Regions from separate parts of the Priestia sp. ABM2_011 genome, predicted to be linked through region 4. Evidence: riboswitches for the same ligand, from Rfam matches in the RefSeq annotation. Region 4 holds a riboswitch; each other region holds the start of a gene.
The links. Region 4 has a riboswitch for cobalamin ahead of ACXAE4_RS18045 (ABC transporter substrate-binding protein). Riboswitches for the same ligand answer to the same signal wherever they lie in the genome.
Positions count from the first base shown of each region.

Region 1: linked by a shared signal. The riboswitch ahead of ACXAE4_RS26280 (HoxN/HupN/NixA family nickel/cobalt transporter) and the one ahead of ACXAE4_RS18045 (ABC transporter substrate-binding protein) in region 4 are both predicted to bind cobalamin.
Region 2: linked by a shared signal. The riboswitch ahead of ACXAE4_RS14705 ((2Fe-2S) ferredoxin domain-containing protein) and the one ahead of ACXAE4_RS18045 (ABC transporter substrate-binding protein) in region 4 are both predicted to bind cobalamin.
Region 3: linked by a shared signal. The riboswitch ahead of ACXAE4_RS03490 (ribonucleoside-diphosphate reductase subunit alpha) and the one ahead of ACXAE4_RS18045 (ABC transporter substrate-binding protein) in region 4 are both predicted to bind cobalamin.

Region 1 covers NZ_JBSWUB010000001.1:4,995,558-5,001,552, reverse strand. Annotated here, with positions in the region: gene ACXAE4_RS26300 (HAMP domain-containing sensor histidine kinase) at 1-1,339, opposite strand, end outside; gene ACXAE4_RS26295 (response regulator transcription factor) at 1,343-2,035, opposite strand; gene ACXAE4_RS26290 (undecaprenyl-diphosphatase) at 2,226-2,819, shown strand; gene ACXAE4_RS26285 (organic hydroperoxide resistance protein) at 2,971-3,390, shown strand; cobalamin riboswitch at 3,496-3,678, shown strand; gene ACXAE4_RS26280 (HoxN/HupN/NixA family nickel/cobalt transporter) at 3,812-4,609, shown strand; gene ACXAE4_RS26275 (M20 family metallopeptidase) at 4,841-5,995, shown strand, end outside.
Region 2 covers NZ_JBSWUB010000001.1:2,718,773-2,724,767, forward strand. Annotated here, with positions in the region: gene ACXAE4_RS14690 (cation:dicarboxylate symporter family transporter) at 1-895, shown strand, start outside; gene ACXAE4_RS14695 (M42 family metallopeptidase) at 1,003-2,040, shown strand; gene ACXAE4_RS14700 (hypothetical protein) at 2,393-2,551, shown strand; cobalamin riboswitch at 2,698-2,876, shown strand; cobalamin riboswitch at 2,995-3,174, shown strand; gene ACXAE4_RS14705 ((2Fe-2S) ferredoxin domain-containing protein) at 3,276-3,656, shown strand; gene cobJ (precorrin-3B C(17)-methyltransferase) at 3,670-5,292, shown strand; gene ACXAE4_RS14715 (sirohydrochlorin chelatase) at 5,310-5,995, shown strand, end outside.
Region 3 covers NZ_JBSWUB010000001.1:639,220-645,214, forward strand. Annotated here, with positions in the region: gene menH (2-succinyl-6-hydroxy-2,4-cyclohexadiene-1-carboxylate synthase) at 1-372, shown strand, start outside; gene menB (1,4-dihydroxy-2-naphthoyl-CoA synthase) at 389-1,207, shown strand; gene ACXAE4_RS03480 (o-succinylbenzoate--CoA ligase) at 1,290-2,753, shown strand; gene menC (o-succinylbenzoate synthase) at 2,757-3,860, shown strand; cobalamin riboswitch at 4,139-4,324, shown strand; gene ACXAE4_RS03490 (ribonucleoside-diphosphate reductase subunit alpha) at 4,458-5,995, shown strand, end outside.
Region 4 covers NZ_JBSWUB010000001.1:3,353,603-3,359,597, forward strand. Annotated here, with positions in the region: gene ACXAE4_RS18025 (bifunctional adenosylcobinamide kinase/adenosylcobinamide-phosphate guanylyltransferase) at 1-411, opposite strand, end outside; gene cobD (threonine-phosphate decarboxylase CobD) at 408-1,487, opposite strand; gene cbiB (adenosylcobinamide-phosphate synthase CbiB) at 1,462-2,448, opposite strand; gene ACXAE4_RS18040 (adenosylcobinamide amidohydrolase) at 2,453-3,061, opposite strand; gene ACXAE4_RS18045 (ABC transporter substrate-binding protein) at 3,150-4,109, opposite strand; cobalamin riboswitch at 4,369-4,501, opposite strand; gene ACXAE4_RS18050 (thioredoxin family protein) at 4,592-4,906, opposite strand; gene ACXAE4_RS18055 (YpjP family protein) at 5,095-5,697, opposite strand.

The sequences.
Region 1 (5,995 bases), 1.6 Mb from region 4:
GAAAGCAAACCGTTACGGATGTCCCTTTGCCTTCATCGCTGCTAATCTCAATACGTCCGCTATGGGCTTCTACAATCTTTCGAGCAATGGATAACCCAAGCCCTGAACCACCGGTTTCTCGATTTCTTGCTTTATCTACGCGAAAAAAGCGTTCATACACGTTTGATAAATCTTCTTTTGGAATACCAATTCCTTGATCTGTGACCGTAATCATAAAGCTTTCGCTTCTTGTTATGGTTACCTCTACCGCTTTTTCACTATATTTAATGGCATTATCTAAGAGGATGTACAGCAGCTGCTTTAAGCGTTTTTCATCCGCTGTTACGACGGGATGATCCGTTTTTATATTTAAATAAATGGTTCGTTCAAAAGCTTGTTCTAGATGCTTGATTGTTTGGTTACAGACGGCCGCCGCATCTACGTGTTCCATGTGAAGCTCCCACTGCGACTCATCTTTCGCAAGCACCAGCATTTGAGACGTAAGCTGTTTCATGCGTAAAGACTCAGAGTGAATGGCTTCGATGGCTTCTTCTAAAATATCTGGACGCTTCATCCCCCATCGTTTTAGCATATTGGCATAGCTTTCTACCACGGTCAGGGGTGTTTTTAATTCATGAGAAGCATCGGATACGAACTGCTCTTGCTTTTTATAGTTTTCCTCTAATAAATCCATCATATTATTGAAGGTGTTGGCCATTTGATCTAACTCATCTTTAGAAGAGGAAGAGAGAGCGATTTTTTTGAATGTGCGAGACACTTGAATTTCTTCCATAGTATGAATAAGAGATTTGATAGGCCGCAAAATGATTTTACTTAAAAGCCGTCCGGCAAATATGGTCGGAATTAATATAACAAGAGAGGCAATAAGCAAGATGAATTTTAACGTCTGTAAAGATTGTTCCACGTCTTCGAGTTGTTCCGTGACTTCTAAAGAAACGACTTCACCGTTCGTCCAAATGACCGGAGTATGCGAAATTGCGTATAGGTGGCCGTCGTCTTCTTTGATGGTTGTTTGTTCATTTGAATAATAAGAATAGGATAAGTCCTGAAGCTCTTTCGTTTGATCAGTAACCGATACAACTAAAGGCCTCCCTGATTTAGGCAAAATACGAATCATTCCGTTAGGAGGCAAATAGGCACGAAGCAAATTGGCTTGTTTAACCGTCGAACTTGTTTGTTTTAGACCATGTGTTACGTTGCTTGTTTCTGCTTGCAAACGTTCAATTGCATTGTCTTCCATGGTTTTCTTGAAAATGAAGTAAATCGAGCTGTTCGCAATCACTAGCAGAATAAAAAGCAGCACAGTTGATGTAAGGATAATCTTTGTTTGCAGTTTCATGAGCTACTCCTTAAGCATATAGCCAACGCCCCGCACTGTTTGAATGTAGGGTGTTGAAAATGGAGCATCAATTTTTTTGCGCAAATAACGAATGTATACGTATACAATATTCGTGTCGCCGTAGTAATCAAATCCCCACACGTTTGTAAGAAGCTGTTCAAAGCTTAGCACTTGATTGTTGTTTTGAAGCATATAGACAAGCAAATCATATTCTTTAGGAGTCAGCTCAATAGCTTCATTTTCACGCGTGACTTCTCGCGTTTTTTCATTCACAACTAAAGTTCCTAGCTGCAGAGTATCTGCTTCTTTTTCAGCAGGAGATGCTGATGCAGGATGGCGAAGCCAGACGCGGATACGTGCAAAAAGCTCCTCAATTTGAAAGGGCTTTGTAATGTAATCGTTCGCTCCTAAATCTAGTCCGCTTACCTTATCAGGAAGGGCGTCTCGAGCGGTTAATAAGATAACGGGCGTCTGATCATCGTTTGCTCGAATGCGACGCAGTACTTCGAGTCCGCTCAATTCAGGAAGCATCACATCTAAAAGCAGCAAATCCCAATCATGTGCTTGAAACTCTGCCAATCCTTCTGTCCCTGTATAAGCCATGCCCGTTTCGTACCCTTCGTGTTCAAGCTCGAGCTGAATCAAACGAGCAATTTTGCGTTCATCTTCTACAATTAAAATTCTGCCTTTACTCAAAAAAATTCCCCCTTGTGTCTATGTATAGTTGCGTACATTATAGCATGGAGAGATTCGGGGTGTATAAATGATAAGGAAATCAATGGTTATTTACTAAATATATCAATAATAGCCCGAGAAATAATGTTCATTTTCCCAAGAAACTGATAAGATAGCTAATGACATTTAAAAATAAGAAAGGATTTCGATTATGTTATCAGCTATTAATTCAGTAGACTATACCATTTTCCATGCGGTGAATCAGTATGCCTCGCATGTGAAGTTTGTAGATTCGCTAATGGTATTCTTTGCAGATTATGCCCAGTATGTACTTATTGTTTTACTCGGCTTGTTTTTACTTATTAATAAAAACGGCAGCCGTGTTGTAGCATTTCAAGCTTTATGTGCTTGTGCCACAGGAGTCATTATCAATAAAGTGATTAGTTTATTTGCTTATCGAGATCGTCCGTTTATCTCTCACCACGTGAATCAGCTTATTGATCACGCCGCGAATTCTTCATTTCCAAGCGATCATGCTACATCTGCATTAGTTATCACTTTTACCATCTGGCTGCATTTCAAACGTTCAGGGCGCATGTGGGTTGTCATGGGTGCACTCATTGCATTTTCACGCGTATGGGTTGGCGTTCACTATCCATTCGATGTGTTAACAGGAGCTATTCTAGGCTGCGTGCTGGCGCTGTTTATTCATTATGTTATTTTTAATACGAAACTGATGAGGGCTATTACCAACTTGTCTATTTTTCGAAAATCAGCTTATGACGAACAGTCTCAATATTATTAAGAAAAAGTCGCATATACGCGGCTTTTTTTATTGGGAAATTTTTAATGTATTTAACACTTGTTTTTTAAAATTAAATTGTGTACAATTAAATTGCAGAAACGATAAATAAAAAATTTTAATAAAATTACTAAAAAAGAGGAGAGATTTATACATGAAAGCTTTATATGAAACGACAGTCGTTAACACAGGTGGAAGAACAGGAGAAGTTCATTCTTTAGATAATATCTTTAATTTAGACGTTGCAACACCTCCAGCGCTTGGTGGAGAAGCAACAACAGCAACAAACCCAGAGCAGCTATTTGCAGCTGGATACAGTGCTTGTTTCAACAGTGCGTTAGAATTTATGTTGAAAAAACATAACGTAGAAATTAAAAGCAGTGAAGTAAAAGCTACGGTTCAGCTGCTTCCAGATAAAGCTGATCAAGGAGTAAAAATTGCTGTAGCGCTTGAAGCTCATATCGAAGGCTTAGATTTAGAAACAGCTAAAAAATATGTAGACCTAGCCCACTCATACTGCCCGTATTCAAAAGCAATCAGCGGCAACGTAGACGTAACGGTAGAAGTAGTTTAATTGCTTTAAAAAGCCCTGTTAAGCATGTAAAGCTTAGCAGGGCTTTTTTATTTGAATTTTCTCTATTCATTTGTAAGGAGTACTAGTATAATGAGGAAGAAAATGAATCATTCGCACAGTTTAGGTGCTCTTACATAGCGTAAGAGGTAACAGGGAATCGAGTGCAAATCTCGAGCGGTCCAGCCACTGTAAGCAGGGAGTTTTCTATCTTATCGTCACTCAAAACGGGGAAGGCGGTAGAAAATGATGATCTCAAGCCAGGAGACCTACCTATTCTGTACACTTGACTCTTCTAGGAAAGAGGCGGTGTATCAAGGTACGCAGTGAGCAATTACTGTTTATTTTCATATGCCGACACATCCTCAATTTCTATAGAATTGAGGCTTTTTTACGTTTTATTTTAAAAAAAGGAGTGTAGGAAATGGAAGGTTTATCAGTTTTTTTACTTGTCTTTTTATTAGGAATCAGGCACGGATTAGATGCAGATCACTTAGCTTTTATTGATGGCCAGACCCGATATAATTGGCGAATGGGCAGCCGTTTTGCCCCGTGGGTCGGAACGCTGTTTTCACTCGGTCATGGAGGAATGGTGGCCGTCACGGCCGGGGTGCTGGGCGTAGTGATGAAGAATTTTACGTTTCCAGCATATTTCGATCATTTTGCATCTTGGGTATCTATCATCTCTCTCTTTCTGATTGGGACATTAAACACATATCATTTGCTTCGAACTAAAAACAAAGAAGAAGAGTTTCAGGTGAGCGGGTTAAAAGGGAAGTTTATTCCGAAAATCGCAAAAGGAACAACGAATCCTTTTTTAATTATTCTTGTAGGAGCGCTGTTTGCCCTAGCAGCTGAAACGGTCAGTCAAACGGCCGTGTGGTCTCTAGCTGTAGGGAACGCAGGCAAATATACGCCGCTTTTATTAGGACTAGTATTTATGTTTGGTATGATGCTGACAGATACAATCGATTCACTGATTGTACATAAAATGGTGAATGAATCGAGTAAGTTTGGGCAATCTGCTTCCCGCTTGATGGGCTGGGTTATTGTTATCCTCGCATATGGGGTGTCCTTCTACTTAGCATTCACTTTCTTTAATCCATGGGCCGAAGTAAACTTTGAAATGGTTGGCGTTATTTTGTTTATTTTTTTAGTGTCTATGTTTGTATTTGTAAGTGTGAAGTCAAAAGGGAAAAATATCAAAATAAATGTCAATTAATAAAATGAAAGCTTTAATCTGTTGAAGATTGAAGCTTTTTTGTATAAATTTGTTGAAGTTTATGGCTATTTTCGGTCGGTTATGAATAAGTTAAAGTATTATCTGTATTTTAAGGATGGAAAATTGTCTGAAAACCATTATAATTAAGGATAATTTAAGGTCGTTATGTGAAACGTAGAACATACTCATACGTACGATAAATAAAAGCAATGAATGCACAAGCAGCAGGGGTTGTTTGGAGGAGGAATTGATTTGAGTCAGGTAATGGTAGAACAAAGCGTATTTAGTTATTTAAAAGAACATGAACAAGAGATGCTCGAAGATTTAGTTGGATTTGTGAAAAAAGAATCACCGTCCTACAGTAAAGAGTTAGTGGATCAGTGTGGAATGTATTTAACGCAGCTGTTTCAGAAGCGTTTAGGCGTAGGGTATGAAATCATAGAAGAAAAAGAAGTAGGAAACCACTTGAAATTTACGATTGGAGAAGGAGAGAAGCAGCTTTTAATTATCGGTCACTTTGACACGGTATGGGAAAAGGGAAGGCTGAGTCTAAGAACAGAAGGAAACAAGCTTTATGGTCCGGGAATTTTAGATATGAAAGGCGGCATTATACAATCTATATGGGCGATTAAAGCGATTCAAGAGCTTGGCTTATCGCTGGATAAAAAAATTGTGTTTTTTTGCAATTCAGATGAAGAGATTGGATCAATTTCCTCTAAAAAATATATAGAAGAAGAAGCACAAAGAAGTGAAGCAGTGCTAGTAGCAGAACCTGCGGTGGCGGGTTCAGGTGCGTTAAAAACGTCGCGCAAAGGAGCGGGGATTTTCACCGTAAAGGTGTGGGGACGAGCAGCCCACGCTGGTAATCACCACAAAGAAGGAATCAATGCTATTGAAGAGCTAGCGCGCCAAGTGATTTTTCTGCAGAGCTTAACCGATTATGAAAAAGGTACAACGGTGAACGTTGGGACATTTACCGGAGGCAGCGGTACAAATGTAGTGCCGGAATATGCAGAAGCGCACGTGGATTTACGTGTTTCTACAGAAGAAGAAGCAAAACGTATGACGGATATTATTTTGAATTTAACGCCCATTTTAAAAGGGATTAAGATTGAAGTAACAGGAGGCATGAATCGTCCTCCAATGGTTAAGTCTAAACAAACGGAAGAGTTATTTGAATGCGCTCAGTCAATTGCGGCCAAACTGGGTATGAAATTAGAAGAAGCAGCTGTTGGAGGCGGAAGTGATGGCAATTTTACAGCGGCTATTGGCATTCCCACGTTGGATGGATTAGGAGCATGCGGAAAAGGAATACATGCAGAATATGAACATATTCAAATTGATACGTTGTCCGAGCGTTCTTCTTTATTTGCGAATTTGCTGCTT
Region 2 (5,995 bases), 630 kb from region 4:
AAGTACAGGGATTGCTCAGGAGCTTCTTCATATTGTTCCGACAAACGTCTTTCAGTCGGTAGCAGAAGGCGATCTTTTACCAATCATTTTATTTTCCGTACTGTTTGGTGTAGGCGTAGCTTCGATTGGACAGAGAGGAAAACCTGTTTTAGCCTTTTTTGAAGGCGTCTTGGATGCAATGTTTTGGGTAACTAATTTGGTGATGAAATTTGCTCCAGTAGGTGTATTTGCACTTATTGGTGTTAATATTATAAAGTTTGGTGTCGGATCACTTATTCCATTAGGGAAATTAGTGTTCGCCGTTTACTTCACCATGATTTTCTTTGTGCTTGTGGTTCTTGGAATTATTGCTAAAATGGCTGGAACAAGCATGTTTACGCTCATAAAAGTGTTAAAAGACGAGCTGCTTCTTGCTTTTACAACAGCAAGTTCAGAAGCCGTTTTACCATCTCTTATCAAAAAGATGGAAGACTTCGGTTGTTCTAAATCGGTTACATCGTTTGTTATTCCAACAGGCTACACGTTTAATTTAGATGGTTCAACCATTTATCAGGCGCTGGCATCGCTGTTTATTGCTCAAATGTACGGCATTGACCTTTCCATTATGGATCAAATTCAGCTCCTTCTTGTGCTAATGTTAACCTCAAAAGGGATGGCTGGTGTACCAGGGGCATCGTTTGTAGTTGTACTTGCTACGCTTGAATCTATGGGCTTCCCTCTTGAAGGCATGGCATTTATTGCAGGAATTGACCGCATTCTTGATATGATGCGTACCACAGTTAACGTAGTAGGAAATGCTTTAGCTGCAATTGTAATGTCCAAGTCTGAAGGCGAGTTTGATAAGCAAAAATCATTAAATTACACAAATGAATTAAAGAAATCAAACATAGCTTAAAACAAAAAAGCCGGGCAGCTGCCTGGCTTTTTTGTTTGGAGCTGCCTGTTATCTTTTTTGAAACATATGGTAAAATAAAAGAAATGAGAGACAAAGGAAGTGTCATAATGACGGAAACTGTTCAGTTAATTAAAAAGCTTGTTTCGATTCCCAGTCCTTCTGGAAATACAGAAAAGGTGATTTCATTTGTCGAAGACTATGTAAAAGAGCTAAATATTCAAACGTATCGCAATCGAAAAGGAGGCTTAGTCGCTACCATTCCCGGTAAAGATACGGATCATCACCGCATGCTGACGGCTCATGTCGATACATTAGGTGCTATGGTAAAAGAAATCAAACCGAGTGGACGTCTGAAAATCGACTTGATTGGAGGGTTCCGCTACAATTCCATTGAAGGAGAATATTGTGAAATCGAAACGTCAGCAGGAGAAGTATTTACAGGGACCATCCTTATGCATCAAACATCTGTTCATGTGTATAAAGATGCAGGTAAAGCTGAGCGAAATCAAGATAATATAGAAATTCGATTGGATGAAAAAGTACATAGCGCAGAAGATGTTCGCAGTCTTGGAATTGAAGTCGGCGACTTTGTTTCGTTTGATCCTCGTGTAGAAATAACAAAAAGCGGTTTTATTAAATCTCGTCATCTCGATGATAAAGCAAGCGTAGCTTTATTGCTTCAGCTCATGAAAACAATTCAAGAAGAGCAGATCGAACTGCCATACACTACGCACTTTCTTATTTCAAATAATGAAGAAATTGGATACGGAGGAAATTCTAATATTACGCCTCAAACGGTAGAATACTTAGCGGTTGATATGGGTGCCATGGGAGATGGACAATCTACTGATGAATACACCGTGTCTATTTGTGTAAAAGATTCAAGCGGCCCATATCATTACGGTTTGAGAAAGCATTTGGTGGAGCTAGCTAAGCAGCATGATATTCAGTACAAATTAGATATTTATCCGTTTTACGGATCAGATGCTTCTGCTGCTATTCGTGCCGGGCATGACATCGTACACGGCTTAATTGGTCCAGGAATTGATTCTTCTCATGCGTTTGAGAGAACGCATCAAGATTCATTAAACCATACGTACAAGCTTCTTTACCACTATGTGCAATCGAACATGGTTCTGCTTTAAGAAAGGAATATTTAATTAGTGTATTTTTATGCAAAACAAAGAGCAGGACGGGACTGTGATGTCTGTACTTTCCTTTCCTAAAAAAGAAGCCGGCTGTCCGGCTTCTTTTTTTAATAAATACTATATATTTTTTTACTGGTGAAGCAACAGTTGGTAAAAAAAGCACCTTTTTTAAAGAGGTATAATACGGCTTAAACCTTTTGTACATTTTGTTCATTTACAGAAGTTAAAATGTTTTTAAATTTTTAAAAGTTTCTTGTGACAAGTTTTGTAGAATGGGTTTTCAAAAGGATATGGTTTCGTCATAATGTGGATATAGCGATCACTACAATAATCGGAGGCGAATCTTTTCATGTGGGTACTGACGGTATATGCTGGAAAAGAAATGAAAATGTTTGAATTTGAAACTGAAACGCAGGCGAGAGAAGCTTTTGCAAAAACAAATGGCTGTAAAGTTCTTTCAGAAGTCGTGTATTATAATGATCCTCATTTAACATTAGTAGCTATATAATGAAAAAACAAGAGCTGACTTTATGCTCTTGTTTTTTCATAGCTTCTTGTATCTTACGAAAAGAATAGAGTTGAAATAAAAAAAAATGTACGCTATGATATGGTAGTTACTTCTATTATTCTGATAGTTTAAAAGGTTCATATATATCAAACAGCAACAGTAAAGATGCCAAGAAGGCTTAATAGGGAAACTGGTGAAAGACCAGTACTGCCCCCGCAACTGTAAGTGTGGACGAACGAGTATAACCACTGTGGAAAAATCACGGGAAGGTTCTCAAGTAGAATGATACACAAGTCAGGAGACCTGTCTTTATTGTGAAGTTTCTATTTCTCCGGGGAGCGGGAAGGGAAACGTTGGCTTAAAGTGGCATTCGTGTACACTTTTATTCTGACGTTTTACCCGCTCGCATATTAGCGAAGCGGGTTTTTCTCGTAGCACAAAACTACATATCGTGCAAAAAAGGTGCGCAATGTTCACATTGCGTTAAATGGGAAGTCTGGTGTGAAGCCAGCGCGGTACCCGCCACTGTGAAGAGGAGCTGATTGCATATGCCACTGTATTCGGGAAGGCGCAATCAAGTGATGAATCGAAGTCAGGAAACCAGCCTTTTTCTAATGCGAAGCTTACCCTACGGGATATAGGTGGAAGTGCAAAAACTTAGTTTGAATTTTTCTGCGCCTCTATCATTGATAGAGGCGTTTTTTTAGTAAAGGAGCGAATAAGTGTGACGACGTGGAACTTAAATGGAACAAAACATCACGTATTGATTTGTAATGGAAGCAGCTGTATGAGAAAAGGTGGAGAAGAAGCCACGCAAGCTATTCGAAATAAAGTGACTGAACTGAATCTAGATGAAGCGGTTCACACAACCCGTACGCGCTGTAACGGAAGGTGCAAAGATGCTCCTGTAGCTATCGTGTACCCTTCAGGAGATTGGTACAAGCAGGTCACTGAAAACGTAGCTCATCGAATTGTTGAAGAACATTTAGCAGGAGGCTGCAGTATAAAGGAATCACTTATTTATGAATATGATCAAAACGGTTTTGTTTCTCCGGAAAAGAGTGACTCCATAGAAGGAATTGACAAAGTAAAAAGTAACGCATAAAGGAGGAGCTAGCATGAAAGGTAAACTGTTAGTTATTGGATTCGGCCCAGGAAGCTTTGAACATATTACACAGCGAGCAAGAGAAGCCATTCAAGAAAGTGATATGATCATTGGTTATAAAACCTATGTGGAATTAATTCAAGGACTATTAACGAATCAGCAAATTATTAGTACAGGAATGACCGAAGAAGTAAGCCGTGCACAAGAAGCCGTAAAGCAAGCTGAAGCGGGAAAAACCGTGGCGGTCATTTCAAGCGGAGATGCAGGAGTATACGGAATGGCCGGCCTTGTGTATGAAGTGTTGATTGAAAAAGGATGGAAAAAAGAAACGGGCGTAGAGCTGGAAGTGATTCCTGGCATTTCGGCTATTAATTCATGCGCATCCCTCCTTGGGGCGCCCGTGATGCATGATGCCTGTACGATTAGTTTAAGTGACCACCTTACGCCTTGGGAGTTAATCGAAAAACGAATCGAAGCAGCTGCACAAGCAGATTTTGTAGTAGCTTTTTATAATCCGAAAAGCGGAAGACGCACAAGACAAATTGTGGAAGCGCAAAGGATTTTATTAAAATACCGTTCCCCCGATACGCCTGTTGGTCTTGTGAAAAGCGCTTATCGTGACCGTGAAGAAGTGGTAATGACCAATTTAAAAGACATGTTAAATCATGAAATAGGCATGCTGACTACCGTTGTTGTCGGAAATTCATCTACGTTCTTTTACGATGACTTAATGATTACACCGCGCGGGTATCAGCGTAAATATACCCTCAACCAAACAGAGCAGCCGCTAAGACCGCATCAGCGACTTCGAAAAGAAGCAGAACCATGGGCTCTTGATCAAGAGGAGACTGTAAAGCAAACGGCTTCAGCTATTGAAGATGTTCAGAACACAAAAGAAGAAAAAGCAGCTTCACGAGCTCTGGCAGAAGAAGCGCTTCAAGCAATTTTAGGTGAAACTACTTCACCGGTCGTACACCAGCCAATTGAGTCTATTTTTGAAGTGGCAGTTAGTCCAGGGCTTGCAAATAAGAAGTTTACGCCCGTTCAAATGACAACACTAGCAGAAGTTGTTGGTGAAAAAGGTACGATGGAGTATACGCCTGACCATCAAATCAAACTGCAAATTCCAACGGCTCAGCCAGATGTGATTATTAAAAAGCTCCAATCAGCTTCCTTTTTACTATCTCCAGTCGGAGACGTGTTTACAATTAAAGCGTGTGATTTTTGTGATGGAGAAAAAAGTGACGCCATCCCGCATACGGAACAATTACAAAAGCGTCTCGGTGGAATGGACATGCCAAAAGAGCTGAAGCTTGGTATTAATGGATGCGGTATGGCCTGTTACGGTGCTGTTCAAGAAGATATCGGCATTGTCTACAGAAAAGGTGCGTTTGACTTATTTTTAGGGGCTAAAACGGTTGGACGAAACGCCCATTCAGGTCAAATTGTGGCGGAAGGCATAGCGCCCGATGACATTGTTGAAATAGTGGAGAACATTGTCCATGAATATAAAGAAAAAGGTCATCCAAATGAGCGGTTTCATAAATTCTTTAAGCGTGTGAAGAATGTTTATGGATTCGACTATCAAGATATAACACCAAAAATAAAAGTAGAACCAGCTCCGTGTGGAGATTAAAAATGGGAGGGCATTATATGAAATCAGTTTTATTTGTCGGTCATGGAAGTAGAGATCCTGAAGGGAACGATCAAATTCGCGAGTTTATCTCGACTATGAAGCATGATTGGGACCCATCTATTTTAGTAGAAACGTGTTTTCTAGAGTTTGAACGTCCGAATGTAAGTCAAGGCATTGATACATGTGTGGCAAAAGGAGCGACAGATGTAGTTGTAGTTCCAATTATGCTCTTGCCAGCTGGCCACTCAAAAATACATATTCCGGCGGCTATAGATGAAGCTAAGGAAAAATATCCACACGTAAACTTCGTGTACGGACGTCCCATTGGCGTTCATGAAGAAGCCCTTGAAATTTTAAAAACGAGATTACAAGAATCAGGAGAAAATTTAGAAACTCCAGCTGAAGACACGGCTGTTATTGTCTTAGGGCGAGGAGGAAGCGATCCTGATGCAAACAGTGATTTATATAAAATTACGCGCCTTCTTTGGGAAAAAACAAACTACAAAATCGTCGAAACTTCTTTTATGGGCGTGACCGCTCCATTGATTGATGAAGGAGTGGAACGATGTTTAAAACTGGGCGCTAAAAAAGTGGTTATTCTCCCGTATTTCTTATTTACAGGAGTACTAATTAAGCGTTTGGAAGAAATGGTGAAGCAGTATAAAATGCAGCATGAAAACATTGAGTTTAAGCTAGCCGGCTA
Region 3 (5,995 bases), 2.7 Mb from region 4:
GGAATTGAAGAATTTGTGAACTTTTGGGAGGAAATCCCTCTTTTTCGTTCTCAAAAGCAATTGCCTAGCTATGTTCAAGAAGCGGTGCGTCAAGAAAGACTTTCGCATACAGAAATCGGCCTTTCCAACAGTTTGAAAGGAATGGGAACAGGAGTCCAGCCGTCCCTTTGGGAGAAGCTGGACGATCTGTTGATGCCGGTTTTGCTTATTACAGGAGAAGTAGATCAAAAGTTTTGTTTAATTTCCAAAGAAATGCAAACATTAATACCAAATGCTACTTCTAAAATTATTTTAGGGACAGGCCATGCAATTCACGTGGAACAACCCGAGATTTTTGGTAGAATAGTAAGTGAGTTCTTAGCTACTACATAATTAGGAGGAAATAAAGATGACAGTTGAATGGACATCAGTACGTCAATATGAAGACATTTTATACGAAACATATAACGGAATCGCTAAAATTACGATTAACCGTCCGGAAGTGCACAATGCATTCCGTCCAAAAACAGTAATGGAATTGATCGATGCATTTGCTTATGCTCGTGACGATGCAAGCGTTGGAGTAATTGTATTAGCAGGTGCTGGGGATAAAGCATTTTGCTCAGGCGGAGACCAAAGAGTTCGCGGTCACGGCGGCTATGTAGGAGAAGATGAAATTCCACGTCTAAACGTTCTAGATTTACAGCGTTTAATTCGCGTAATTCCAAAGCCGGTTGTTGCAATGGTATCAGGCTATGCAATTGGTGGAGGCCACGTTCTTCACGTTGTATGTGACTTAACAATTGCAGCGGATAACGCAGTCTTTGGACAAACAGGTCCTAAAGTTGGAAGCTTCGATGCAGGATATGGCTCTGGTTACTTAGCTCGCATCGTAGGCCATAAGAAAGCGCGTGAGATCTGGTTCTTATGCCGTCAGTACAACGCTCAAGAAGCACTAGACATGGGATTAGTAAACACGGTCGTTCCATTAGAACAGCTTGAAGCTGAAACAATTCAATGGTGTGAAGAGATGTTAGAAAAAAGTCCAACCGCTCTTCGTTTCTTAAAAGCAGCATTTAATGCTGATACGGACGGCTTAGCTGGTATCCAGCAATTTGCGGGTGACGCAACGCTTCTTTATTACACAACGGACGAGGCAAAAGAAGGTCGCGATGCATTTAAGGAAAAACGCAATCCAGACTTCCAACAGTTCCCACGTTTCCCTTAAACAGCTGAAACAGCTTGGTGATTATCATCAGGCTGTTTTTTCAATTTGATTTAGTTAATTAGTATAAAAAGGAGAGAAATTTATGAGTGGCCAAACGATTCCTAATGGGCTTATGCAAAGAGCATATTTGACGCCAAACCGAGTGGCGGTAGAAACACTGCAAACGTCGCTTACTTTTCAAGAGCTTCATAAGCGTGTTCAAAAAGTAGCGCAGCAGCTTTCGTTTAACGGTGTAAAGCAAGGTGATACCATTGCTTTATGCATGAAAAACAGCGTGGAGTTTATTGAGATTTTACATGCGGTTTCTTATATTGGCGCTCGGGTGCTGCTCGTCAATACGCGTTTGACAAATGAAGAAATCAATTATCAGCTAACAGATGCAAACGTGTCGTTGCTTATTACGGATGAAGCATTTTTAACGAGAGAGTTCCAAAGTTCCATTACTCAGCTTCCTTTATCTTCTTTAAAAAGTTCTCCAGAAACAGAAACGTATTTTCAGAAAACGTGGAATCTCGAGGAGACGTTCACCATTATGTATACGTCTGGAACAACAGGTAATCCAAAAGGAGTGCTGCAGACATATGGAAATCACTGGTGGAGTTCCATTGGTTCAGCGCTTAATTTAGGATTAAATGAAAAAGACTGCTGGCTTATAGCGGTTCCTTTGTTTCATATTAGCGGATTATCCATTTTAATGCGGAGCGTCTTTTACGGAATGAAAATCATTTTAGAAGAACGATTTGAAGCAAGAGCGGTGAATGAAGCCATTGAAAACAAAGGAGTAACAATTATTTCGGTTGTCACTTCCATGCTATCGAATATGCTGGATGAATTAGCTGAACGTAAATACCCAAATACATTTCGCTGTATGCTTTTAGGAGGAGGACCCGCACCGCTTACTATTTTAGAGGCTTGTGTGAATAAAGAAATTCCTGTTTATCAAACGTATGGAATGACAGAAACATCTTCACAGTTCGTTACGCTTTCACCTGAAGATAGTTTGCGAAAACTGGGATCAGCAGGTAAACCATTATTTCCGTGTGCAATGAAAATTGTAGATGAGAATGGAAATGAAACACGTGAAGCAGGAGAAATCATTGTTAAAGGTCCAAATGTTACAAAAGGATATTTAAATAAACCTGAAGCTACTAAAAAAGCCCTTCAACAAGGCTGGTTCTATACAGGAGATATCGGGAAAGTGGATGAAGAAGGTTTTCTATATGTATTAGACAGACGTTCGGACCTTATTATCTCAGGTGGAGAAAATGTATATCCAGCTGAAATTGAAAATGTTTTGTTGAAGCATCCCGCTGTTAAAGAGGCCGGTGTAACGGGAGTAGCCGATGGAAAATGGGGACAAGTTCCTGCAGCATGCATTGTTATAAACGAAGACGTTTCAGATGAAGAGTTATCTTTACACATTCAACAATTTTTAGCAAAGTACAAACTTCCAAAGTATTTCGTTCGAGTAGAGGAGCTGCCGCGAACGGCCTCTAATAAAATCATACGCCGGAAGCTATCATCGTTCATACAGAAAGGGATTTAATCGATGATTATCAAAAAAGTACATCTTTATAAAATTGACATGAAGCTTCTTTCTCCTTTTTCAACAAGCTATGGTACGGTCCAGGATCGAGAATTGATTTTGCTTGAAGTAGAAGATGAAAAAGGATTTACAGGATGGGGAGAAGTCGTTGCTTTTTCATCTCCTTGGTATACGGAAGAAACGATTCAGACATGTTTTCATATGTTAGACGATTTTTTAATTCCTTCGCTTCTTCACCAGCAGCTTCAAAAACCAGAGGATGTTCAAAAGTTATTCAAACCTCTAAAGCGGAACAACATGGCTAAAGCAGCTTTGGACTGTGCTGTATGGGATTTGTATGCAAAGCGCCAAAATAAGCCCTTAGCTGAAGTAATTGGCGGAATAAGGCCTGCTGTAGAAGCTGGAGTGGTAGTTGGCTTAAATGATATTTCCATCATGAAAGAACAAATAAAGACTTATATGAAAGATGGTTATAAGCGCTTTAAAGTGAAAATTAAGCCAGGCGCTGACTATGAGCTACTGAAACAAATTCGAGATGAATTTCCAAGCATTCCTCTTATGGCTGATGCCAATTCAGCCTATACGTTAAGCGATAGTGATTCATTGAAAAAACTAGATGAATTGAATTTAATGATGATCGAACAGCCGTTAAGTTCGGATGATATCCTTGATCATCGATTATTACAAAAGCAAATGAAGACGCCGATTTGCTTAGATGAAAGTATTGTGAGCTATGAAGATGCACGTCATGCAATCGAACAAAAAAGCTGCAAGATTATCAATGTGAAAATCGGTCGAGTTGGCGGAATGTCTGTAGCAAAAAAAATTCATGATTTATGCGCCCTACACGGTGTAAGGCTTTGGGTTGGCGGAATGTTAGAAGCCGGGATTTCACGAGCTCATAACATCGCCCTTGCCACACTGCCTTCTTTCACGATACCAGGTGACATTTCTGCGTCGTCTCGCTATTGGGAAAAAGATATTATTAAGCCCGAAGTAGAGGTAGAAGCCGGAGTAATAAAGGTGAAGGAAAAACCGGGGATAGGATACGATATTGATAAAAAGTTTATCAAAACAATCACAGCATTTGAAAAAGAATACAAATAATTAAAAACCGTTTTTTATGAAAAACGGTTTTTTTATTGATGTTGGCAATGTTTAGTAGAAAAATAGGACAAATTTTTTAAAAAGAGCACATTGTTCCATCAAGCGTGTCAAAACATGTTATGATGGAGTAGTTTGATGAAAAAAGTCGAAGGATTTTATCGTAAAAAACAAAATTATTTTTGAAAATAGGTTGATAGTTTTCTAAGTTGTCCTATATAATGTGTTTATAACATAACACAATATGTTGTTTGTTAAACAATAATAAAATACTATATTTTGTGTTTTCCAGTGAAAAAGGTGTCTGATAAAAAGACTTAAAAGGGAATTTGGTGAAAATCCAAAGCTGTCCCCGCAACTGTGAATGCTGATGAAATAAGGAGATCCACTGTGAGTAAACATCATGGGAAGGCCTTAAAGTAAAAAGAAGCATAAGTCAGGAGACCTGCCTTTTTTATGTCGTTTTATCTTCTTCGGGAGGTGAGAGGGTAGAGCGAGGATTGAGAAAAGACTTAGTGTCTTCTTCTATCTTCGTTCTATTCGCTCACCGAGGTACGGTGAGCGATTTTTTATTTTGAAGTGAAGAGAGGAGCCATATTTATGGTGAATACATTAAAGCCTACAATTCTACATGAATTAACTGCATATATTGAACGTTTAAAAAAAGAATTTACGCAACTTGATTTTTCTTTGTATGAGGAAAAGGTTATTCAAACTGTTACAGTAAAGGAAAATATGACGGACGAAAAGGTTGCAAACGTACTAATTTTGGCAGCCCTAGAGCGTATTTCAATGGAAGAACCAGATTGGACGTACGTGGCGGCAGACGTCTACTTAAACGAACTATATCGAAAAGCAGCGGACAACCGAGGTTATGATAAAAAAGAGAAGTACGGTTCGTTTTATCAGCTTATTCAAGAACTAACAAAAATCGGCATTTATAATAAACAGCTATTAAAAACATATACAGAAGAAGAAATTAATGAAATTGCTTCAGTCATTATTCCTGAACGCGATCGTTTATTTACATACATTGGATTGCTGACATTAGCAGATCGCTATTTAGCGACATCACATGATAAGCGTGTATACGAATTACCGCAAGAACGTTTTCTTATCATTGCTATGACGCTGATGTCTCAAGAAAAGAAAGAAAATCGAACAGCATTAGTAAAAGAAGCGTACTGGGCGCTTTCTAGTCTATATATGACGGTTGCCACACCAACACTCTCAAACGCAGGAAAGAGCTACGGACAGCTATCTAGCTGCTTTATTGATACGATTGATGACAGCTTACGCGGTATTTATGATAGCAATACAGATTTGGCCACGCTTAGTAAAAATGGAGGCGGAATTGGTGTCTACCTCGGTCATATTAGAAGCCGAGGAAGTGATATAAAAGGTTTTAAAGGCGTATCATCAGGAACAATTCCATGGATGAAACAGCTAAATAATACGGCTGTAAGTGTCGATCAGCTAGGTCAACGACAAGGAGCTATTGCTGTATATTTAGATGTTTGGCATAAAGACATTTTTTCATTCTTAGACGCGCGTTTGAACAATGGTGATGAACGCCAGCGCACGCATGATTTATTCACTGGCGTATGTTTGCCAGATTTGTTTATGGAAAAAGTAGAAGCACGTGAAGACTGGCACTTATTCGATCCTCACGAAGTTCGTACGCTGATGGGCTACTCGTTAGAAGATTTTTATGATGAAGAAGAAGGCAGCGGTTCGTTCCGCACTCGTTACGCTGAGTGTGTAAACAATGAACAGCTTTCAAGAGAAACAGTGCCTGCTATTGAGATCTTCAAGCGCATTATGCTTTCGCAGCTTGAAACCGGAACTCCTTATATGTTCTATCGTGATACGGTTAACCGAGCTAATCAAAACCGACACGCGGGCATGATTTACTGCAGTAACTTATGTACAGAAATCACGCAAAACCAAAGTACAACGGTCGTAACAGAGGAAATTACGGAAGACGGAAAAATTATTATTACAAAGAATCCGGGCGATTTTGTTGTATGTAATCTTTCTTCTATTAACTTAGCGAGAGCCGTAACTGAAGATGTACTTGAACGTTTAATTCCAATTCAAGTACGCATGCTTGATAATGTTATTGAGTTAAATGATTT
Region 4 (5,995 bases):
AAACAGTTCATTAGATACTAGCACGACCGTCTGAGACTGCGCAAACAGCTTATCGAGCGCTTCTATCATCTGACGAAAAACCTCTTGTTTGCCTTCTTTTGTTTGCCACCTTTTTTCGGTTAAAAAAAGCTCATTGGCAAGCCAGTTTGTGACACAGTCCAAGAGTATAGTATCATCACTTCGAAGGTTTGGAAGAATTTGTTGTAAATCTACAGACTGCTCGATCGTTGCCCAAGGCGTGTTCGCCGCTTGACGTTCTGTTTGATGAAGCTGGATACGTTTTTGCATTTCACTATCTGTTTGCCGGCTTGTGGCAATATAAACAGCGCGCTTTGTACAAAAAGTTTGAACCATGTTCTCCGCTGCACGTGATTTGCCGCTTCGAACCCCTCCGCTAATAAAGATGATCATATTTCATCGAGTCCTTGTTTGATTACGTTAAGTAAATAGTCATTTTCTTCTTTCGTTTTCACAGCCAAACGGATATAGCGTCCATTTAAAAATGGGAAGTTTTCAGTATGCCGAGCTACCACACCGCGGCTTGCTAAATAGATAAGCCAGTCGCGCGTTTTAATAGAAGACGGAACGCTGCAAAGATAATAGTTTGTTTGAGACGGAGAAACCAAAAGCCCCCATTCTTCTAGTTGACTCAAGATCCGTTTTCGTTCTTGTTTAATATAATGTACGGTTTTTTTCACAAAATCTTTTTCATCTACACATATCATCCCTACTTGCTGCGACAATCCGTTTACACTCCAAGGAGGCTGTTTTTTAGACATCTTGCTAATGATTTTTTCATTTGCCAAAATATAGCCAAGGCGAAGCCCCGCAATATTAAACATCTTTGTCATCGAACGCACAACAATGAGATGTTCATAGTTTAGAATAAGAGAATCAAATGAAGGCTGATGTTCGACAAAATCAATAAATGCTTCATCAATTATTAAGTATGTACCATGATGAGCAGCAGCTTTTACTACTTTCATCCATTCCTCGTGACTATACATAACGCCCGTTGGATTATTTGGGTGACAAATCCATAGTACTTTTATATCCGGAAGAATACTCATAATCAACTCTATATCCCAGCTCCAGCCATTTTCTTCAGCTAAAGGAACGTATGTCACTTCACATCCATACGCTTTACTTGCCTGTTCGTATTCGACAAACGTCGGCTGTACAATCCCCGCTTTCTCTCCTGAAAATAAAGAAGCAATAAGGAAAAACGCTTCAGCGGCCCCATTTGTGGGCAGCACTTGGGCAGCGGAAACATGATGATGAGCTGCAAGTTTATTTTTTAGTTCTGTTACTTCAGGATCAGGGTAACTAAACGCAGCTTCCTTGAATTCGTTCCACTTTTCGTGAAGAACAAGGGGAGCCCCTAAAGGATTTGTGTTTACGCTAAAGTCTTTTAGATGCGACAAATTCTCGGCCCCTATTGCTTTTAAAAAGACATTGGGGTTAGCTCCATGTGTAGGTAATAGCACTAATAACTCCTCCTAACAAAAGATAGAATAACCACGTAGCATAGACCGTCCTTTTCATAATGAAAACAGCTTGTTCAATATGACCGGCTTGCAGGGGAATGAGTGGTTCGCCCATTTTTGCACGATTAGATTCTATGCCTTTATATGTATTAAGCCCGCCGAGTTGAATACCTAAAAGAGCAGCCACTGCACTTTCCCCGTATCCGCTATTTGGACTTGGATGCTTCTTAGCATCGCGCTTAATCAAACTCGTTACATGCCAAAGAGAATATTGGCTTTTTGCTACATTGACAGCGGTCATCACCACTGCAGTTAACCGACTTGGAATATAGTTTAATACGTCATCAGTTTTTGCACTAAAATAGCCGAACAGAAAGTAGCGGTCATTTTTGTACCCAACCATCGAATCACATGTGTTAATAGCTCGGTAAAAAAAGGCTAGGGCTCCTCCTCCTATAAATGCATAAAAAAGCGGAGCTGTAATACCATCACTTGTATTTTCAGCCACGGTCTCTACCGTCGCTCTGGCAATTTCTCCTTCTGACAAACGATCTGTATCTCGTCCCACAATCATGCTTACTTCATATCTAGCTTTCTCCATATCTCCTAGCTGAAGCGGCTTTTGCACCTTATAAGCAGCTTCGCTTAAGGAACGAGTGGATATGGTAGTTGCAATTATTACGCCCTCTACTAAAACACCTAGTATAAAATGAACTCCGTACAAAGCATGGAGAAATAAGAAAGGAACAACTCCTGCGAGCACCACCATACTTATCACAAGAAGCAACCCTTTGAATCGTTTTCCTGCACCTTTATTTAATCTGGAATCCATCCAATAAATCCACTTGCCAAACCAGCGAACGGGATGCGGCCAATTTTCTGGGTCGCCTATGATTCGGTCAATGAGTAAAGCAATCGTCATGGCCGTCAGGTGTGCAATTATCGCTTGCATAATACTCATTTCTTCACCTCTTTCCCTTAAGTGCCTGCTCTAAGCTTATTTTTACCAGCTTGGCTACCGCTTGACCTAAAGCGGTCATAGAGCCTGCATATTCATATAATGGTCCTTGCTGAGACGCTGCAACTGAGATGCTGTCCGTAGATGTTCCCGTAGCAATCGTCTTTGTAGCTGGATCTATGACACCCAGCTGTGACAGCGTTTTTGTTTTGGCTTCTGTAGCGGCAATAAAAAGCTGTAAAAACGCAGCATCCGTAAGCGTGCCTTCCACGAAAAAAAACATATTAATTGTACCGGGAGAGGAATAGAACGGGACAGCTTCGTCAGCTGTAATATCCACTGCGTTTCCTACGCCAGCCGTTATCACGGAAGCTACTCTTACTCCGTAGCCTTCATAACAGTAAATTGCTCTTTCTTTTAACCAAACGGCTGTCATCAACCCTACGATTTGCTCATGGCGCACATTTTCTTTCATCAAATATTGCTCATACTCTAAAGAAGGAGTATCTGAATAATAGTCTTTATGAACAAATCGATTGTAAAAGGTGTCCGTTTCCGTGATGCCTGTTCCTAAAACGCCTGAGCTGTATGTTTTATAAGAAGTCTCGGTTTTCATGATTAAAAGCTCAGGCCGTTCTTCAATTTTAAGATGTGAAAAGGGACCAATCCCCTTTTCAATTCGAACTGGAATATGGTCCCTCTTTTTATTTATTGTACACCTCAGGGTATACTGCTTTTGCTAAGTCCTCTAAGCCATCTACAATACGAGGTCCTAAGCGGTTGATTTTGTTTTGATCAACCTTTTCAATATTCCCCTCTTTTACAGCAGTCATGCTGCTCCAAGCGGGACGCTTCATAATCTCATTTTTGTCTGCATCATACGTTGCGATAATAACGTCAGGGTTTAACTTAACAACTTGCTCTTCAGAAAACTTAACCCAACCCTTTTCACTAGCCGCTACGTTATCAGCACCGATCATAGTAAGCATTTCGTTCATGAACGTACCTTTTCCTGTTGTATAAATCTCAGGAGCTCCCGATACCTCTATCCATACTTTTTTACGATCTTCTTTTGAAATCGTTTTTGCTTTTTTCTTAATTGAAGCTACTTTTTCTTTCATGTCTTTAATTGTTTGATTAGCTTCTTTTGTTTTACCCGTTAATTTACCAATTTGCGTAATAGAATCATAAACCGTATCAAACGTTGTTGAATCTTTTACAACAAATACCGGAATACCCGCACTTTCAATTTGTTTAAATACTTCATCTGAAACGCCCATACTTGAAGCGTGTGCCAGCACTAAATCAGGATTTAAAGCAATAACTTTTTCTGCATTAACGTTCATATCTCCCACCTGCGCTTTTTTCTTTACGCTTTTAGGATAATCATCGTTGCTTGTGACACCGACTAATTCTTTTTCAAGGCCAAGGGCATATACAATCTCCGTATTACTTGGCATTAATGAAACAATTTTCTTAGGCTGTTTTTTCAACGTAATTTCTTTATCACGCGCGTCTTTTACCTTCACTGGAAACGCAGCTTGTGACGTTTGTTCTGTATCTTGCTTCGTTTTTTTATCACTGTTGCTTTGGCTGCCTGCACCGCATGCAGCAAGTACGATGACTAACAGCGCAATAATGGAATACGAAAGCCATTTTTTCATCTAAATACTCCCCCTATATATTGTTCATTGTGAATACGAAACCTCCACGTTAAAGAAAAAGCAAATGATCATGCAAAAAGCAGCGCTATCCCGTTTTTTCCGCTTTGACTATGTATACTGCTCGGCAGCAGCTTCAAAATAAAAAAGCTTTACTTTCAATTGAAAGCAAAGCAGGTAACGTCAAGATAAGCAGGAAAAGAATCCGTTCACTATACTTGATATGTATGTTCATTACCCTGCTTCACCCTTCCTCGAAGGTTTCACAGCTAACAATAAGGCAGGTCTCCTGACTTACGCACAAAGCGCTTACAGTGGCGGGACCGCGCTGGTTTTTCACCAGACTTCCCTTTTCACTCAATCTTTAAATTGAGACCTTATTGCTTTACGATTATTCACTTGTCCTAGTATACCCCACTCATCGAAAAATGGAAATAGCCATTCTCACAAAAAAAGCTGCGAGAATGCTCTCGCAGCTTAGGGAATTAAAGAGTTGCTAAAAATTCACGGACCGCTTCAGGCGTTTTAGCATTTGCACTGTGCAGGTGCGCAATTTTTTCACCGTTTTTATATACAAGAAGAGAAGGAATACCCATTACATTGTTTTCAGCAGAAAGTTCTTCAAACTCATCCTTGTCAATTTTAAACCATGCTTTATCTGTATTTTCGTCAACGATTTCATCAATAAACATATCCAAACGTTTGCAATCAGGACACCACGTTGTCGTAAAAATCCCAACGCTTAGTGTTTCATTCTTAATTTGTTCGCGAAATTGTTTTTCTTCCGTAAATTGTTTCATTGTGTTACCTCCAGCGTCTATTCGTTCCTTCCTACAATTCTATAGTAAGAAGTCTGACTTCATTATAAACGATTTTTTTATCGTTGTGCTAATGTTTCAGCTTATTTAGACCATAACGGTTTTAGACGTAAAAAAATGCTAGCTTAAAAAAGCTAACATTTCGAAATTGTAGAATGTTGTGTCTATTATCAGCTGAACCACTTAGGCGGCATGTTTCGGTTCCAATAAATTTTCCCTAAATCATAATGCTTTTGAAAATTATCTGCGGCCGCATGATAGTGAAAATTAAACCAGTATCCATCTTTTGGAGGATTTTCACGCCGTACATGAAACCGTATTAAGTCCTGACCGGTTTCCCGGTCATATACATGGAAAATCTTTTCACCGTAGCCAGCAGCAGGGTGCTCGCTTATCTCGAGATTCTGAATTGACTGTTCACGTTCAGTGCCAATGTCGGTCAGCACTTCTTCAATTTTAGGTAACACTGCTTGACGAAATTCATCTTCAATGACAGGACCAATTTTTGTTCCGAATTTTTCCACTGACTGTTTTTCAGCTGATTCCATTGCATACGTAACAAATGATGAAACGTCTTCATATTTTGGTTCTTCATATGGCAAATGAATATCTTCTATAACAGCTGTAACAGGAGTTGTTTCTCTTACATACCCTGCTTTATGTTGCTTGTCCGCTTTTGCATCATCAACGTATAAATATTCTGGTGGAGTGACAAGCCCAAATGTAAATACTGTAATAAATACAATTAGCATTCTTTTTATCCATCTAGGCATTCGTATCTTTCCTTTCTCATCTTTTCCCATATGGTCTTTTCATATTGTAAAATTCATTATCATAACTCACTAGGTATTGTAACATACTTATTAATTTTTTACCTATATTTGCTTATTCATTTATGCTGTCTACGGGCATTTGACGACTTTTCAGTTAGCACCTTCCTTCTTCTGTTTGAGGTTGTCACACCGAGCGGAAACCTATACAAGATATTCCTTTTTTGCTGGATGCTTAAACACAAAAGTATTTTTATGTTCAAAAATATATCATACTTTTATGAACTTTAGATGAAATTCA